Regions from separate parts of the Weizmannia sp. WK01 genome, predicted to be linked through region 1. Evidence: riboswitches for the same ligand, from Rfam matches in the RefSeq annotation. Region 1 holds a riboswitch; each other region holds the start of a gene.

Evidence for each region. A riboswitch is a leader RNA that binds a small molecule or an ion and turns the genes downstream of it on or off. The one in region 1 is predicted to bind S-adenosylmethionine.
Region 2: linked by a shared signal. The riboswitch ahead of metK (methionine adenosyltransferase) and the one ahead of OF158_RS08180 (assimilatory sulfite reductase (NADPH) flavoprotein subunit) in region 1 are both predicted to bind S-adenosylmethionine.
Region 3: linked by a shared signal. The riboswitch ahead of OF158_RS02545 (bifunctional homocysteine S-methyltransferase/methylenetetrahydrofolate reductase) and the one ahead of OF158_RS08180 (assimilatory sulfite reductase (NADPH) flavoprotein subunit) in region 1 are both predicted to bind S-adenosylmethionine.

What each region holds. Positions count from the first base shown of each region.
Region 1 covers NZ_CP109616.1:1,760,544-1,766,523, reverse strand. The annotation lists gene OF158_RS08195 (MerR family transcriptional regulator) at 1-62, opposite strand, end outside; gene OF158_RS08190 (hypothetical protein) at 112-630, opposite strand; gene cysI (assimilatory sulfite reductase (NADPH) hemoprotein subunit) at 828-2,540, opposite strand; gene OF158_RS08180 (assimilatory sulfite reductase (NADPH) flavoprotein subunit) at 2,558-4,414, opposite strand; SAM riboswitch class I at 4,535-4,635, opposite strand; gene OF158_RS08175 (2-phosphosulfolactate phosphatase) at 4,809-5,504, shown strand; gene OF158_RS08170 (phosphosulfolactate synthase) at 5,497-5,980, shown strand, end outside.
Region 2 covers NZ_CP109616.1:2,480,130-2,486,109, reverse strand. The annotation lists gene OF158_RS11875 (NUDIX hydrolase) at 221-610, shown strand; gene pckA (phosphoenolpyruvate carboxykinase (ATP)) at 761-2,350, opposite strand; SAM riboswitch class I at 2,521-2,669, shown strand; gene metK (methionine adenosyltransferase) at 2,815-4,026, shown strand; gene asnB (asparagine synthase (glutamine-hydrolyzing)) at 4,257-5,980, shown strand, end outside.
Region 3 covers NZ_CP109616.1:530,834-536,813, reverse strand. The annotation lists gene metH (methionine synthase) at 1-980, opposite strand, end outside; gene OF158_RS02545 (bifunctional homocysteine S-methyltransferase/methylenetetrahydrofolate reductase) at 1,240-3,075, opposite strand; SAM riboswitch class I at 3,143-3,244, opposite strand; partial or broken gene OF158_RS02540 (IS1182 family transposase) at 4,089-5,564, opposite strand; gene OF158_RS02535 (LCP family protein) at 5,823-5,980, opposite strand, start outside.

The DNA.
Region 1 (5,980 bases):
TCATAGTGGCGCAATGTCCGGATGCTTACCCCGGCGAGCTCTGCAACTTCTTTAATTCTCATCATGCAGCCCCCTTTCTTCTTTACTGTAAGGGGTGACGCAGCGTGAGGGTCAAGACATTTTTTCGAGTTTTTCCTGCAAGGCAAACAGCACTTCGTATATTTTCACGAAAGCTTCCATGAGTGGCATCTCTTCCCTGAAACCGGGCACATCGTTCAACGGAAAGTTCACATCCCAGATGCCTTCATTGCCATCAAAAAGGATTTCCCCCTTCCCGTCTCCTTCGAGCAGTTCAGACAATCCCGTTTGAATCGCCGGCCCGTATTTCTTCTGCACTTTGAGCCCGAGCATGCAATTGTAATGGCCGAAGACATCATCCAGCTCAAGGGCAATCCCGTCGACGCCGATGATGCCAAACCAGTCTGACACGATGTAAACATATTCTTTCCTATGCTTTTTCAAATAGATGACAGGTTCATTTAAAAACGCCGCCGTTTCCACCGCAAGGGTCTCATCGGCTTCCTTGCTGCACCGTTCAATAGATGCATCGGCAAAACGGGCGGTACCCTCTTTTTCAACAATTTCTTTTTCCCTGACAGCATCTTTGAAAAAATCCTTATAGCGCTCCAAATACGCTATTTCTTGTTTACATAATATTATTATAGTATCCTTTTGGTTTTCGATATATGTTTTTAAATTTTTTCCCAGCATGGCAACCATCCTTTATGAGGTATTCTGCTAAACAGTATGTCCCAATTGGAAGCTTTTGTAAAGAAACAAAAAACTGTGCCCGGAGAATAAAATCCTTCTAGGCACAGTTTGTAAAATTATTTATTCACCGCTGCCGGTTTATGAAAATCACGTCCGTCACGGATCGCTTCTACAATTCCGGCGCGGATGACGAAATCCCCGAAATGTTCGCCTTCCTGCCGTTCTTTTGCATATTGCAAAAGAATCGGGCGCAGGGAAGCGAGGATCTCTTCTTCCCCGATATTTTCCTTATAAAGGCAAGCGAGCCTGTCGCCAGTGAAGCTGCCGCCCAAATACAAATTGTATTTTCCGGGGCCTTTCCCGATAAAAGCCATTTCCGCAAGCGCCGGCCTTGAGCAGCCGTTCGGGCAGCCTGACATCCGGATGACGATTTCTTCTTCGCGCAACCCCGCTTCATCCAAAATCTCTTCGATTTTTCCGAGCAGTTCCGGCAAGTACCGTTCTGCTTCCGCCATCGCAAGGCCGCAAGTCGGGAATGCGACACAGGACATCGAGTTTCTTCTGAGGGCGGAAGCATGCTTGCCGTCCGTCAGATGGTATTTTTCAACCAGTTCGTCAATCTTTCCTTTCATTTCCTCGGTTACATTGGAAATGATGACATTCTGGTTGGGGGTGAGGCGGAACTCGCCTTGATGGATTTTTGCAATTTCACGCAGCCCGGTCATCAAAGGATAGCCGTCAATATCTTTAATCCTGCCGCTTTGGACAAATAACGTTAAATGCCATTTGCCATCGCCTTGGATCCAGCCGTAACGGTCGCCGTTATGGTCAAAATGGAACGGGCGGGCTTCCCCGAGATCCCAGCCGAGCCGTTCATTCAATTCCGACTTGATCCAGTCGAGCCCCCGTGCGTCAATGGTGTACTTGAAACGCGCATTTTTCCGGTTCGCGCGGTTGCCGTAGTCGCGCTGGATCGACACCACTTTTTCCGCCACTTCAATCACCTGGTTCGGGGTGCAAAAACCGATGATCCGGGCAAGCTGCGGATATGTCTTCGGATCGCCATGGGTCATGCCCATCCCGCCGCCGACCGCGACATTAAACCCTTCAAGCTTCCCTTCATTCAAAATGGCGATAAACCCTAAATCCTGTGAAAAAATATCGACATCATTGGAAGGCGGCACAGCAAACCCGATTTTAAACTTCCGCGGCAAATACTTCGGGCCGTACAGCGGTTCGGAATCTTCCTGCTCTTTTGTATCAATGATTTTTTCATCTTCCAGCCAGATTTCATGATACGCGGAAGTCCGCGGCAACAAGTGGTCGCTCGTTTTTTTCGCCCATTCATATACCTCGGCATGCACACCCGACTGGTACGGGTTCGGGTTGCACATCACATTCCGGTTCACATCCCCGCACGCAGCAAGCGTCGTCATGAGCGCATCGTTCATTTCGCGGATGGCCTGCTTTAAATTCCATTTTAAAATGCCATGCATCTGGAACGTCTGCCGGGTCGTCATACGCAGCGTTCCGTTCCCGTATTTTTGCGCCAGTTCATCCATCACAAGCCACTGTTCCGGGGTCGCAACGCCGCCCGGAATGCGGACACGCACCATAAACTGGTAAGCCGGCTCCAGTTTCTTTTTGCGCCGCTCGTTGCGGATATCCCGGTCGTCCTGCTGGTAGCTGCCATGAAATTTCAACAGTTTATTATCGTCCTCGGATATCGCGCCGGTCAGCGGATCTTTGAGCCCTTCCGCAATCGTTCCTCTTAGAAACCGGCTTTTTTCTTTTATCGTTTCAAGCGGATCAAGTTTTTTATCAACCATCTTCCTGCCCCTCTCTGTTAATACACATCACGCTGGTAACGTTTTTCTTGGCGCATTTCCTGCAAATAGCCCTCTGCCTCTTCCCTCGTCATGTTGCCTTCTGTTTCAAGAATGTGAAGCAGCGTTTCTTGGACGTCGCGGGCCATCTGCTTTTCATCGCCGCACACATACACACAGGCGCCTTTTTCAAGCCATGCATAAAAATCTTTACTTTTTTCAAGCATCCGGTGCTGGACGTATATTTTTTCTGCCTGGTCGCGCGAAAAAGCCACATCCATTCGTTCGAGCACGCCATTTTTCAGCCAGTTTTGCCAGTCAAGCTGATACAGAAAATCCGTCGCAAAATGCTGGTCCCCGTAAAACAGCCATGTACGGCCGGTGATCCCTTCCGCTTCCCTTTCTTCCAGGAAAGAACGGAACGGCGCCACGCCTGTTCCCGGCCCGATCATGATCACCGGCACATCCGGATCAGCCGGAAGTTTGAAATTCGGATTGCGGTGGACATAAACCGGCAGCTTGTCTCCTGGTTTTATCCTGCCTGCGATTTGTCCGGAGCAAACCCCTTCGCACACCCTTCCGTTTGCTGTATAGCAGTCCAGTGCAATGATAAGATGGACTTCATCGGGGTTCGCTTTCCAGCTGCTTGCGATCGAATAAAGCCGCGGCGGCATTTTCCGGAGCATTTGTACAAAAGCTTGCACTTCCACTTTTTCCGGCGGATACTCCTCGACAAGATCGATCAGGCCCCGCCCTTCAAGGTATGCCTTTGCCTCCGCTTCATTTTCAAGCAAAGCCGTAAGCCCTTTGTTTCCGAAAAGCACGGCTGCCTGCTGAAGCAGCGGTTTTGTTAATCTCGTAATTTCATAATGTCTGAGCAATGCTTCCCTGGCCGGCAGCACTTCCCCTTTTTTATTGATCGGAACCGGTTCTTTTGGATCCCAGCCGAGCTTTTCGATCAGACGTTCCACGAGTTCCGGGTCATTTTCCGGGTAAATCCCGATGCTGTCCCCCGGTTCAAATGTAAAACCGGAACCTTCAAGGGATAGTTCGATATGGTGCGTTTCTTTATTGGACCCTTCCCAGTTCAAATTGATATTTTCCAGCACTTCCGCCTGGAACGGGTTGGATTTGGAATAATCGGTGTTTGCGGGCCGGGTGGCATCTGCTGCGGTTGAAGGCGGCAAGGCAGATGACTGGAGCACGCCTGTAACCCCTTCAAACCATTCCTGGGCGTCTTCTTCATAATCCACATCGCAATCCACCCGCGGATAGAGCCGTTCCCCGCCCAACTCTTCCAGCCTCTTGTCGATCTCTTTTCCGACCTTGCAAAAAAACTCATATGTCTGGTCCCCAAGCGCCAAAACGGAAAATTGGACCCCGTCCAGTTTCGGGGCTTTTCTGCTGTGGATCAGCTCATAGAAAGACAATGCGTTGTCAGGCGGATCCCCTTCCCCTTGTGTACTTGTAATGATGAGCAGATACCCTGCATTTTTTAAATCTTTCGGCTTGGCTGCATCGAGTGCCGAAAAAGATACGGTAAACTGCATTTCTTTTAATCTGGCGGCGAATGCTTCGGCAAGCGCCTGGGCATTGCCTGTCTCGGAACCAAACAGCAGCGTAACCGTTTTGGTTGCCGTCTGTACCGGTTTTTCAGCAACAGCTGTACTTCCCGGGGGATTCGTTCCTTGTTCGGCAAACGGATAGGTTAAATATCCGCTTAGCCATAATTTTTGCTGATCCGTTAATAGTTGCAGCAGTTCATTTAACTTTTCCGCCTGTTCTTTACTAAACGGGCTGTTTTGTACACTTAACGGCAAATCTTCCACCTCGCAATGTTTGCATGCACTTTTCATTTGTTTATTTATGTATGACATCCTAATCCAAATATACATAGAAGTTTACTTGGATTTTAATCCGCTTCTTTCCATGAGAAGCGCCTTCGAAAAAAGCTCTCCTTACAAAGATAAGAAGAGCCGGCGCACAATGGTCAACTTCTCTTATCTTTCAGACGATTGTCTGCAGGAATTGGCACAGTGTTTTTCAACCTGTTGCCGAGGCTTCAAAGGGCCTTTCCCTCCACCTCTCTGGATAAGAAGCACGAATCATTATTTAGAAATCATTGAAAACATTATACAATCAAATGCAGGTACAGTCAATTCTTTTTTGAACAGATGGGACATTTAAAAAAGGAAAAGGGTGGCAAGTTCCGCATCAAGCGTCCCCCCAATATACTTTATGTATCTTTTGCACAGAATGAGGGGGGAATGGATGAATATCCGCATTTACCAGGGGAATGAGATGACGCCGGAAGACGGGGACGCCAATATTGTGATCGATGTAATCCGCGCGTTTACGGTTGCCCACCATGCCTTTTTGGGCGGCGTAAAAGAGATTTGGTTGGCTGACTCAATAGAAACGGCTTTTCGTATCAAAAACAAATACCCGCATGTTTTGCTCACGGGCGAAAGGAACGGCCTTCCGATCCCGGGATTTGATTTGGGCCATTCACCGGCCGCCATCGCCAAACAGCCGTTAGCCGGCAAAACGTTGGTGCAAACATCGACAAACGGGGTAAAAGCAGTTTTTCGCGCCCTTCATGCAAAGGAAGTCTATGTTACCGGCTTTTCGAATGCAAAAACGACGGCAAAATGGATCCGGCGCAAATGGAAAGACAAAGACAACGCCCGCATCAACATGATCGCTTCCCATCCGACAGGGGAAGATGACCTGGCATGCGCATTATACATGGAAAGCATCCTCACCGGCTCGGGCACGATAAAGCCGGAATCAGTGATCAAGGAGATTGTAAATGCCAGTGTCGCAAAGAAATTTCTTGATCCCGGCCAGCCTGCATTTAACCCGGCTGACCTGGAATATTGTATCAAAGAAAGAGACTGCGAGTTTGTGATGAAAATGGATCCAACGGGAGAATTTCCAACGATCGTGAGGGTTGAAGATGAATGACCATGGTTTGACACTGCCTTTACGCAATGAGAAACCGCGGGATTGCGGGATCACCATCTTAATTGACAATGGCATTCCGCTGAACTTTTTTAAAGATACCGTGAACAGTGCAGCCCCTTATATTGATTTCGTCAAATTCGGCCGGGGAACATCGGTCGTTTCACGCCATTTGGAAGAAAAAATAGATCACCTGAGGCAAAACGGCATTGCCTTCTTTTTCGGCGGCACTTTATTTGAAAAGTTTGCCAGCCAGGGAAAAACGGATCGGTACGTTCAATACTGCCGGCGGTTTGAATGCGAATATGTTGAAATCTCAAATGGCACCCTGCCGCTGTCCAATCCGGAAAAATGCCGCTATATTGCGGAGTTTTCAAAGGATTTTAAAGTGTTAAGTGAAGTCGGCTCAAAAGATACTGCCAAATCAATGGCCGATACGCCAGCATTATGGTTGGAATCGATTAGTCAAGATTTAGAAG
Region 2 (5,980 bases), 720 kb from region 1:
AACGCAACACGTCTTGCAAGTGTGCCGCCAGCCTGGTTCTTCGGGATGAAATGGGCAGGATTGAAAATACTAATCGGAAGAGAGGCCGGCTTCTAAAACTGGAAAAGAGAACTGGTCGCAGCGATTTAAAAAGGCTGGCAGCTACTCCCGCCAGAATCGAATACTTGAGGTAAAGGGCCGGCCTTCCGCATTTGCTTGAAAAAGGAGGAGAAGTCCAAAGATGGAAACGGACTACAAAAAAGCTTGCGGCGCATATGCCGTCATTTTTGATGCGAAAAAAGAAAAAGTCGGGGTGGTGCCATCGGGCAGCGGCTACAGGCTGCCGGGTGGGGAAATCAGCCGCGGGGAGTCTGAACTTGCCTGCCTGATGCGGACAGTCGGCGCGGAACTTGAAATCGCGGGCTTTTTAGGCAAAGCGGCACAGGAAACGGGCGCGCGGTCCATGGATGAAGGCCTGTTTTATTTAGGAAAATGGGAACAGCCCCGCAAAGGAAGCCATAACTTGGAATGGCTCAACCTTCACGAGGCTGTGGAAAAAATGGCCGGTGCCCACCATCAATGGGCAGTGCAGGAAGGAATCAGCGCCGTCCAGACAAGCACCTGGTTTTAACTGGGTTTCCGCTTTTGCTTAAATGAGCAGACCCTTGGTACTCGCCGTAACCTTTTGGGTTGCTGCAGCGTTTCCGCTTTTACAGAAATGAGCATACCACAATTTAATTGGAGTCTCATTTTAATTTAAAATGCGGGCTCCCGTTTATGCTTATATAAGCGGGCCGCCGAGTTTTTCAATGTCATCCGGCACCGAAAATTGCCGGAAATTTTCTTTGAACCGGGCTGCAAGTTCGAACGCTTTTTCACGGTAAGCCTGCTTGTCCGTCCATGTATCTGCCGGATAAAGGACGTCATCTGACACCCCTTCAATATGAACCGGGATGTGTAGCCCGAAAATATCATCCTGCCGTGTTTCGGTATCTTTCAGTTTGCCGTTTATCGCAGCCCGGACCATGGCCCGCGTATCGCTTAATTTCATGCGGGAACCGGTTCCGTACGGGCCGCCTGTCCAGCCGGTATTGACAAGAAATACCTGGACGTTGTGCCTGTCAACTTTCTCGCCGAGCATTTCCGCATAAACGGCGGGCTCAAGCGGCAAAAACGGCGCGCCGAAGCAAGTGGAGAACACGGCTTCCGGGCGCGTGACGCCGCGTTCGGTACCGGCCAGTTTAGAAGTGTAACCGCTTAAGAAATGGTACATGGCCTGCTCTTTTGTCAGCCTGCTGATCGGCGGCAGGACACCGGATGCATCGGCCGTCAGGAATATAATGGTTGACGGATGGCCGGCCATGCCGGAGCGGGCAATATTGCCGATGTTTTCAATCGGGTAAGCAGCCCTTGTATTTTCCGTCAGTGCATTGTTGTCATATTGCGGTTTGCGGGACACCGGATCTACGACCACATTTTCAAGTACGGTCCCAAAACGGATCGCCTGGTAAATTTGTGGTTCTTTTTCTTCCGTAAGCCCGATGCACTTTGCATAGCATCCGCCTTCAATATTGAAGACACCGCTGTCGGACCAGCCGTGCTCATCGTCCCCTATAAGTGCGCGCTCCGGATCGGCGGAAAGCGTCGTTTTCCCGGTCCCGGACAAGCCGAAAAACAGGGCCGTATCGCCGTTTTTCCCAGTATTGGCGGAGCAGTGCATGGGAAGGATGCCTTTTTGCGGCAGCAAGTAATTCATGATGGAAAAAATGCTTTTTTTCATTTCGCCTGCATATTCCGTCCCGCCGATCAAAATTATCCGGCGTTCAAGTGAAATCATGATGAACGCTTCGGAATGCGTGCCGTCAAGCGCCGGGTCTGCCTTAAACAGCGGCGCGGAAAGAATCGTAAATTGCGCATCGTGTTGATAGAGCTCCTCCGCATCCGGCCGGATAAACAATTGATGCGCGAATAAATTATGCCAGGCGAACTCATTCACGGTCTGGATCGGAAGGCGGCTTTTTGGATCGGCACCCGCAAAACCTTTAAACACAAAAATTTCGTCTTTCCCTTTTAAATGCCGGACCATTTTTTCATAAAGCCTGTTGAACACGCCGGGAGAAACCGGCTGGTTGATTTTGCCCCAGTCGACACGGTCTTTTGATTCGGAGTCGACGACAATAAATTTATCTTTCGGTGACCTTCCTGTATATTTTCCTGTTGCAGCAGAAATGGCCCCTTCCGTTGTCAGTACAGCTTCTTTCCGTTCGATAATTTTTTCCATTAATTGTGGCACGGAAAGCTGCATGCGTACGTTTTCCCCCGACAACAAAAACTTTAAATCGTCAGAAGCGCCAATCAGATCCATTTTCATAAACCGCCCCTTTGAATAACTTATTTCACTTTAAACGATATCAGTATAACATATTCATCCGTTTATTACATACTTTTTTCCGGGAAAAATGCAGAGGACAAAGGGGAGAAGGGCGAAAAAATCATTGACAGCGCCTGCTAAATTGCGTATGATTTTACTTTGAACGGATACTCTTATCCCGAGCTGGTGGAGGGACGGGCCCGATGAAACCCAGCAACCCGCCTCTGGAACAGGCAATGCGCTCGCAACGCAGCTGCCGCTTGACTTCCAGGCAAAGGTGCTAACCTGCAGCAAGGAATGTTTCCTTGAACGATAAGAGTGAAAGGCGCGATTGATTGAAGTCAAAACCTTTCCACTCATGATGAATGGGGAAGGTTTTTATTTTTGGCTTTGTACATGAAATGAATCGAGTTTAGGGTATGAGTACCGTTTCCAATATGTAACCATATAAGGAGGAAAAGCGGATGTTAAAAGGACGGCATTTGTTCACATCGGAATCGGTGACGGAAGGCCATCCGGACAAAATTTGCGACCAGATTTCCGATGCCATTTTGGATGCCATTTTAGAAAAAGACCCGAATGCCCGCGTTGCCTGTGAAACTTCCGTCACGACAGGGCTTGTGCTCGTCACGGGGGAAATTTCCACCAATACATATGTGGATATTCCGAAAGTGGTGCGCAAGACCATTAAAGAGATCGGCTATACGCGCGCGAAATACGGGTTTGATGCGGAAACATGCGCTGTGCTGACATCGATTGACGAACAGTCCGAAGATATTGCGCGCGGCGTTAACCAGGCTTTGGAAGCCCGCGAAGGCGGGATGAGCGACGAAGAGATTGAGGCAATCGGAGCCGGCGACCAGGGCCTGATGTTCGGGTTTGCCTGCAATGAGACAGAAGAGCTGATGCCGCTTCCCATTTCGCTTGCCCACAAGCTTGCCCGCCGTCTTGCTGAACTCCGCAAACAAGAAGTGATCCCGTATTTGCGCCCGGATGCGAAGACACAGGTGACAGTTGAATATGACGAGAACAACCAGCCTGCCCGCATTGATACGATTGTCATTTCAACGCAGCATGATCCTGACACAAGCGCCGGACAAATCCAGGAAGATATGAAAAAATACGTCATTGAACCGGTTGTGCCGGCACACTTGCTCGATGCGGATACAAAGTATTTGATTAATCCGACCGGCCGCTTTGTTATCGGCGGCCCTCAAGGGGATGCGGGGCTGACCGGCCGCAAAATCATTGTCGACACGTACGGCGGCTATGCACGTCACGGCGGCGGCGCATTTTCCGGGAAAGACCCGACGAAAGTGGACCGTTCCGCTGCTTATGCCGCCCGCTATGTTGCGAAAAATATTGTTGCGGCAGGCCTTGCGGAAAAATGCGAGGTACAGCTTGCGTATGCGATCGGGGTGGCGAAGCCCGTTTCTATTTCCATCGATACGTTTGGGACCGGAAAAGTGCCGGAAAAAGTGCTGATCGAGGCGGTCGAAGCTCATTTTGACCTGCGCCCGGCCGGCATTATCAAAATGCTCGACTTGCGCCGTCCGATTTACAGGCAGATCGCTGCGTACGGGCATTTCGGCCGCGATGATTTGGATGTGCCTTGGGAAAAAACGGACAAAGCCGGGGCGTTGAACGAATTCGCCCGCAATCATATCGGAAAATAATAGGAAAAAGAGCGCGCCTGGTATACAGGCCGCTCTTTTTCATAAAACGGCGGGAATAAGGAATCCTGTTTGCCTCATTTTTAACAAAAACCCTGCAAACTGGCGGAAAACATGCTAAACTATATTACATGTGCAGAATTTGGCCGTCAAATTTTGGCGGAAATACATTTGTTTTTTAAAGAAATAAATTTACAATAGAGTATATCGAAATGAAGTAGGTGACTTTTTACATGTGCGGATTTATTGGCTGCGTCCATGACCATCCCGTTACATTATCAGACGAAGACAGGCAACAGTTTAAACAGATGAATCATATGATTGAGCACCGCGGCCCGGATGATGAAGGCTTTTATGAAGACGAGCATATCCAGTTCGGTTTCAGGCGCCTGAGCATTATCGATATCGAGGCGGGGCACCAGCCTTTAACATACGAAAACGAACGGTACTGGATTATTTTTAATGGCGAAATTTATAACTATGTGGAATTGCGTGAAGAACTGCTAAAAGAAGGGATGACATTCGAAACGAATTCGGATACGGAAGTCATTCTTGCCATGTACAGCCGTTACGGCGAAAAAGCGATCGGACGTCTGCGCGGGATGTTCGGGTTTGCGATCTGGGATAAGCAGGAACAAACGCTGTGCGGCGCGCGTGACCCGTTCGGCATTAAACCGTTCTTCTATTATGAAGACGGCGATAAAATGTATTTCGGTTCTGAAAAGAAAAGCATTTTGCTTGCCATGGAAAAACCAGAACTGAATTATGATGCTGTCCAATATTATTTAACCTACCAATTTGTGCCCGAACCTTTCACCATGACAAAAGACATCCGGAAACTTGAACCGGGCCATTATTTTGTGAAAAAAATTGGCAAACCGATGGAAATCAAACGATATTGGAAAGCATCCTTCCACCCGGTTCATAAAAGCGAGGACGAATTTATTCAAGAAGTGCGTGACGTAATGATTGATTCGGTGAAAGTCCATATGCGCAGCGATGTACCGGTTGGCGCATTCCTGTCGGGTGGGATCGATTCCTCGATTACGGCATCGATTGCAAAACAGTTCCATCCGGGCATTAAAACATTCTCCGTCGGCTTCGAACGCGACGGCTACAGTGAAATTGATGTGGCCAAAGAAACGGCGGAAAAACTCGGGGTTGAAAATATCAGCTATGTGATCACGCCGGAAGAATACATGAAAGAACTGCCAAAAATCATTTGGCATATGGACGATCCACTCGCAGATCCTGCTTGTGTGCCCCTTTATTTTGTGGCGCGTGAAGCAAGAAAGTATGTGACCGTTGTTCTGTCTGGCGAAGGCGCGGATGAATTGTTCGGCGGCTATAATATTTACCGTGAACCGCAGTCGCTTGAAGTTTTTGAAAAAATTCCGGCTGCCGGAAAATCTATTTTGAAAGCTTTGGCGAAAGTGTTGCCGGAAGGGGTAAAAGGAAAAAGCTTTATCGAACGCGGCGTCACACCGATGGAAGACCGTTATATTGGCAATGCGAAAATGTACACCGAAGAAGAAAAACGCGACTTGCTGTTGACTTATAACAACAGCCTTGACTACCGTGACATCACAAAGCCGCTGTACAATGAAACAAAAGGCTATGATCCGGTTAACCGGATGCAATATATCGATATCCATACGTGGATGCGCGGCGATATTTTGCTGAAGGCGGACCGGATGACGATGGCCCATTCACTTGAACTGCGTGTGCCGTTTTTGGATAAAGAAGTGTTCCGGGTCGCTTCGCAAATTCCGGCGAGCTTAAAAACGTCTCATAACACAACGAAGTATGTTTTGCGCAAAGCGGCAGAAGGCATTGTGCCGGAACATGTGCTGAATCGGAAAAAACTCGGGTTCCCGGTCCCGATCCGCCACTGGCTGAAAGATGAAATGCATGATTGGGCGGCAGAGATCATCAAAACGAGCCCGACCGATGACAT
Region 3 (5,980 bases), 1.2 Mb from region 1:
AAGGGTTCGATGCCGGAGACGGCGTGGTGCTCTTGTTTTGCAGGCTGGCGCGGCGGGAGCCCGGCAAGTGCTTCATTCAGTGCTTTGATATGGGCAGGTGTTGTGCCGCAGCAGCCGCCTGCGATGTTGAGCCAGCCTTTTTCGGCGAAGCCTTTCATTTTGACAGCGAGCGATTCCGGTGTTTCGTGGTAATGCCCTTCTTCGTCGGGAAGCCCGGCGTTCGGGTAACAGCTCACTGCCGTTTTGGCGAGCCCCGCGAGTGTGCGGATCGAGTCGGCCATGAACTCCGGGCCGGTCGCGCAGTTAAGCCCGACTGCGGCCGGCTGCATATGCTCGACGGAAATGTAAAATGCTTCGATGTTCTGGCCGGCAAGCGTTGTGCCCATCGGTTCAATGGTGCCGGAGATGAGAAGCGGCAGTTTTTTTCCGGTTTCGTTAAATGCGTCCGTAATGCCAAGAAAAGCGGCTTTGACGTTCAGCAAGTCCTGCGATGTTTCGAGAAGGAGCACGTCGACGCCGCCTTTTATGAGCCCGCAAGCCTGTTCCTGGTAAGCGGTTTTGAGCGCGTCAAAAGTAGTGCCGCCCGTGACGGAGAGCGTCTTTGTTGTCGGGCCCATCGAACCGGCGACAAACCGCGGCCGCTCGGGTGTGGAAAATTTTTTGGCAGCCTGCTTGGCGATGCGCGCGGCTTCGATGTTGATTTTTTCAGCGAGATGCCCGAGGCCGTACTCGTTAAGGACGATGGACGTTGCGCCAAATGTGTTCGTTTCGATGATGTCAGCCCCCGCTTCGAGATATGCTTCATGAATCGAGCGGATGACATCGGGTGCTGTGAGATTCAAGTGTTCATTGCAGCCTTCGTATGCTTCGCCGCCAAAATCTGCCGCGGTAAGGTGTTGCTGCTGGATCATCGTCCCCATCGCCCCGTCAAGGATGAGAATGCGGTTTGCAAGCTGCTGTTCAAATAACGTTTGCCCCATGAAAAATTCCCCCTTTGGCTGTACGTTTGATATTGAGATTGCGACGTACGGTAACATTTGGTACCTGGCTGGGTCGCGTTCCGATGCTGGCGGCGCCGGTGCCACTTTTGATTGAGTTTAAAGTGCATGCATCTCGCAGGGGCTGAAGCCGGCCAAGGTTTCGTTTTGCCTTCTTGAGCTCTTTTCTTAATCTTGCAATTGGACAGTGCTATCAAAGTTTCACTTTAATGAATCCGCCTGTACTCTTTTCGTTGCAGTCTCAGACAATGCCTGCGCCTTGCACTGCTGTTTTTTCGTGGATATAGCGCGTGCATTCCACCGTCAGTTCGTAGCGTTCGAGCGGCGTAATTAAGTAAATGCCGTTGAAATAGCCGAGGGCCGCGTCGATCAGGGTACGGCTGATCGCAAGGCTTTCTTCACGTGCTTTCGCAGGGTCGCCATTTGTTTTTTCCATCGCCGCCAAAATTTCATCCGTCAGTTTGATGCCCGGCACTTCATTGTGCAGAAAGACCGCGTTCCGGTAGCTGGTAAGCGGCATAATGCCAAGATAGATCGGCGCGTCCAAATGCTTCGTTGCTTCATGGATTTGCTCGATTTTTTCCGTGCTGAACACAGGCTGGGTGATAAAATAATCGGCACCGTAGCGGATTTTGCGCTCCAACCTCCCGACCGTTTTATCAAGATTGCGGACGTTCGGGTTAAATGCAGCCGCGACGGAAAAATTCGTTTTCCTGTGAAGCGATTTGCCGGAATGGGAGATGCCATCATTGAATTGCTTGATCATTGCGATCAGTTCCATGGATGACAAATCGTATACGCTCGTCGCTCCCGGGAAGTCGCCGATTTTTGTCGGATCCCCCGTGATGGCAAGCACCTGGTCAATCCCGAGCGCAGCAAGGCCCATTAAGTGCGACTGCAGCCCGATCAAATTACGATCACGGCATGTAATATGAACAAGCGGCCGGATGCCATGTTTCTCTTTTAAAATTGAAGCAATCGCTGTGTTGCTGATGCGCGGGCTTGCAAGCGAGTTGTCGGCCATTGTGAGGGCATCAATGCCGGATGCCTGCAGCGCTTTTGCCCCCTCAAAAAAGCGGGCCGTGTTCAACGTTTTCGGTGTGTCCAATTCGACAATGACGGAACGCCGTTTTTTTACGATTTCATGCAACGGTGGTTCGTGCTGCGCCGGGGCGGCCGCGATCTCGATTTTCGGTGGGCGGACCGTTTTTTCTGTGACAGGTAAAAGCCCCTGCACCCCTTCTGCGATTGCTTTGACGTGAGCCGGCGTCGTGCCGCAGCAGCCGCCGATCAGGCGTACACCCTGTTCGACCAGTTTTTCGGCGCATGTTTTAAAATAATCGGCGTTATTCGTGAACGTGAACCTGCCTTCCTCGTAATCTAAAAGACTCGCATTCGGGTATGCGGACAAAAAGGCACGCTTCGGTATCGGGATTTCTTCGAACGCCTGGATCATGTGGTGCGGGCCGAGCCGGCAGTTCAGGCCGGTCACATCGGCGCCGCGGTTTTCAAGTTCCTTGAACGCGTCGCGGACCGGGGTTCCGTTTTGGAGCACGCCCGGTTCGATAAGCGAGAACTGGGCGATGACCGGGACATCCGCTTCTTTTTTCGCAATGTCTACGACCGTATACAGTTCTTCCGCGTCAAAATACGTTTCCAAAAGCAGGGCATCAACTCCTTCGTTCAGGAGGTGAAAAATCTGCTCGCGGAACGTACGCTTGATTTCGGCAAGTGTTGCTTCGGTTTTGCGTTGTCCGCGGATGCCGCCGACCGTGCCGAGTATAAATGTATCACGGTTTGCCGCTTCTTTTGCAATCCGGACGGCCGCTTTGTTGATGTCTTTTACTTTTTCTTCCAGGACATACTGTGCTAGCTTGATATAGTTGGCGCTGTACGTGTTTGTCTGGATGACCGATGCGCCTGCTTCGATATAGGCGCGGTGGATCGCGTGGATGTCTTCCGGATGGGTCAGGTTGAATGACTCATAACATGTGTCGGCGCCGTATGCATATAGCAGTGTCCCCATTGCCCCGTCCGCAACAAGGATGCGGTTTTTTAACGTTTCGAGAAGGTCCAAATTTTTACACTCCCTTTGAATGATATGAAAAAAGCCTCCCAGAAAAGGAGGCAAGATGACAACATTCTCCTTATCTTTTCAGGTATACCTGTTGGATTTAGCACCGTGCCTTATGGGCTGGTTGCTGAGGTTTCATCGGGCCAAGTCCCTCCGCCTCTCTTGATAAGGCTATTCGATTGAACGTACTTAAAATTTTGACTTATTTATACTTTACACTTTGCCGGGTGACATGACAAGGGGGAAATTGAAATTCATATTGGATGCGGTTTCGTCCCTTTTGTCTAATTGGCTTTCTTTTGCCTTTTTGAGCCCTCCAAAAGGACAATTTGCTCTTGGTCCGACTCTCTTTTGTCTTTTTGAGCTCTCCAAAAAGACAATTTGCTCCCGGTACGGCTTTCTTTTGTCTTTTTGAACTCTCCAAAAAGACAATTTGCTCCTGGTCCGGCTTTCTTTTGTCTTTTTGGGCCCTTCAAAAAGACAATTTGCTCTTGGTCCGGCTTTCTTTTGTCTTTTTGAGCCCTTCAAAAGGACAATTTGCTCTTGGTCCGGCTTTCTTTTGTCTTTTTGAGCTCTCCAAAAAGACAATTTGCTCCCGGTACGGCTCTCTTTTTTCTTTTTGAACCCTTCAAAAAGACAATTTGCTCTTGGTCCGGCTTTCTTTTGTCTTTTTGAGCCCTCCAAAAGGACAATTCGCCCCTGATCCGACTCTCTTTTGTCTTTTTGAGCTCTCCAAAAGGACAATTTGCTCCTGGTCCAGCTCTCTTTTGTCTTTTTGAGCTCTCCAAAAGGACAATTTGCTCCTGGTCCGGCTTTCTTTTGTCTTTTAGAGCTCTCCAAAAGGACAATTTGCTCCCGGTACGGCTCTCTTTTGTCTTTTTGAACCCTTCGTGACCACTGAAAAAAGCCATTTTTTTATGTAAAATTTGCTGTGTAGTGTAAGAAATTTTCTGTAAATGGTACTCTTTACCATAGAAATTAGTAAAAATGACAAATGTTTGGCTATAATTCGCCTTTTTAGAGGATAGTATGGCGGCTATCCTCTTTAAATTTACTGCCAAGGCTGTTAGCTTGGCTTGTAAGCCCATGCTTTTTAGACCGTACCATTTGGCACGATCTAACCCGTGGAAATTCTTCATTTCGCCATTTTTCCCTTCTTGGCATGCTCTTTTTTTATACTTCTCTTTAAATCCCTCCGATTTCTGTTGTTGACTATACTCATAAAATTCTGGGGTGTTGATTCCGATCCCTAATACTTTTCCGACTGTTTTTCCGGTTATGCAAACTTCTCGCATTGGGCAATTTCTACATTGTTCTCTGTCAAAATAGTAATTATACGTTTCTTTTCCACATTTTCTTATATAGTGTTTCTTTTTGATTGTTTTGTTTCCTTGACTACAGAACCACTCGTCAGAATCTTTGTTATAACTGAATCTTTCTTCGTCTATGCGATATGCAGCTTCACTTACAGGGATGTATGCCTTTGCTTTAAGTTCAGAGATTTTGTCTAAGATTGGCTTTTTAAAATAGGCTTTATCACCATATACTTCTGGCATTTTTATTCTCGTTTTCTTGGTTAACTCTAATAATTCATCAAACTTCGTTCCATCCACATAAGCTCCATTACCAGTATGAACAGCTGTAATCATTCGATCTTCTGTTGTCATCATAAATTCCGTTTTATAACCAAAGAAAGGATCATTTTTGCTTTTATACCCTATTCTCGCTTCTTGGTCGACAATCGATCGTACCCCTTTTTGCTCCATAAACTTCGGGTCTGCTAAAATTTCTTTCGCATTATTAACGAGTGCTTTTGTTTCAGGTGCTTTCTCCAGTTCAACTAGTTCTTCTACCTTTGATACCGTTTCTTCAAGATAGGACTTCATTGTTTTTCTAGCTTCATCATGGTTTTCTATTTCTTTATAATCAGGGATTTCTTGGTTGATTTCACTTGGTATTTCTCCGTTTTCTTCTTTAACGGTTTTAAAGATTTTTTTCGCTAATTGTTTCATGACTCGTTCCGGTCTATATTTTTTGGTGTTGGCTTCTGTATGAGTGGAATCAATCGTTATACCAGAAACCTTTTGTAAAATTCCTTTTTCAATGCATTGGTTTATGATTTCAATAATAATTTCATCTATAGTGAGATTGCCTTCTAATCTACTTTTACGAAATTTTGCCAAAAGACTTGGGTGAGGGAGGTCGTCTTCCGGATTGATTCCTAAAAAATACATATATGCAAGGTTTAATGAGCAATTTTCTATAACTTTCTCATCAGATAAGTCATAGAGTTTTTGTAACACCAAGATTTTAACCATAAGTTCGGGCTCTTTTGCTGGCCTTCCATATTCTTTACAGTAAGTTTTTTCAAGCATTTTATTGATAAAACTAAAATCCACTTCATCTCTTAATAATTTAAGTGTATGATTTTCAGGAATTTTATCGTATAATATGGAATAGATGCTTAATTGATTATCTTTTTCTTTAAGCATGATAGATACCCCCAGTTTGGTTTTGGTTTGTAGTATAACTTTATTATACCAAATACTGGGGGCATTTTTTTTCAATTTATTGTACATATAATTATTTTGAATTTTCAGATTGACTTTTTCAGTGGTCCCGAACCCTTCAAAAAGACAATTTGCTCCTAGTCCGGCTTTCTTTTGTCTTTTTGAACCCTCCAAAAGGACAATTTGCTCCCGGTACGGCTTTCTGTCTGCAACAAAAAAAAGAGCCGGAACCGGCCCCTGTTATTCATCCAAAAACTGTTTGATGGCTTCTATATTTTTTTCTTTGTCCACTTCGAGTGCGGCGCCGACGCCCGGATAGCTGACATTGGTATAGGTGCCGGCAACCGGTACGGTCATTGTTTTTACCTTGAGGTTGCCTCCGACGGCGTCTTTGGCGA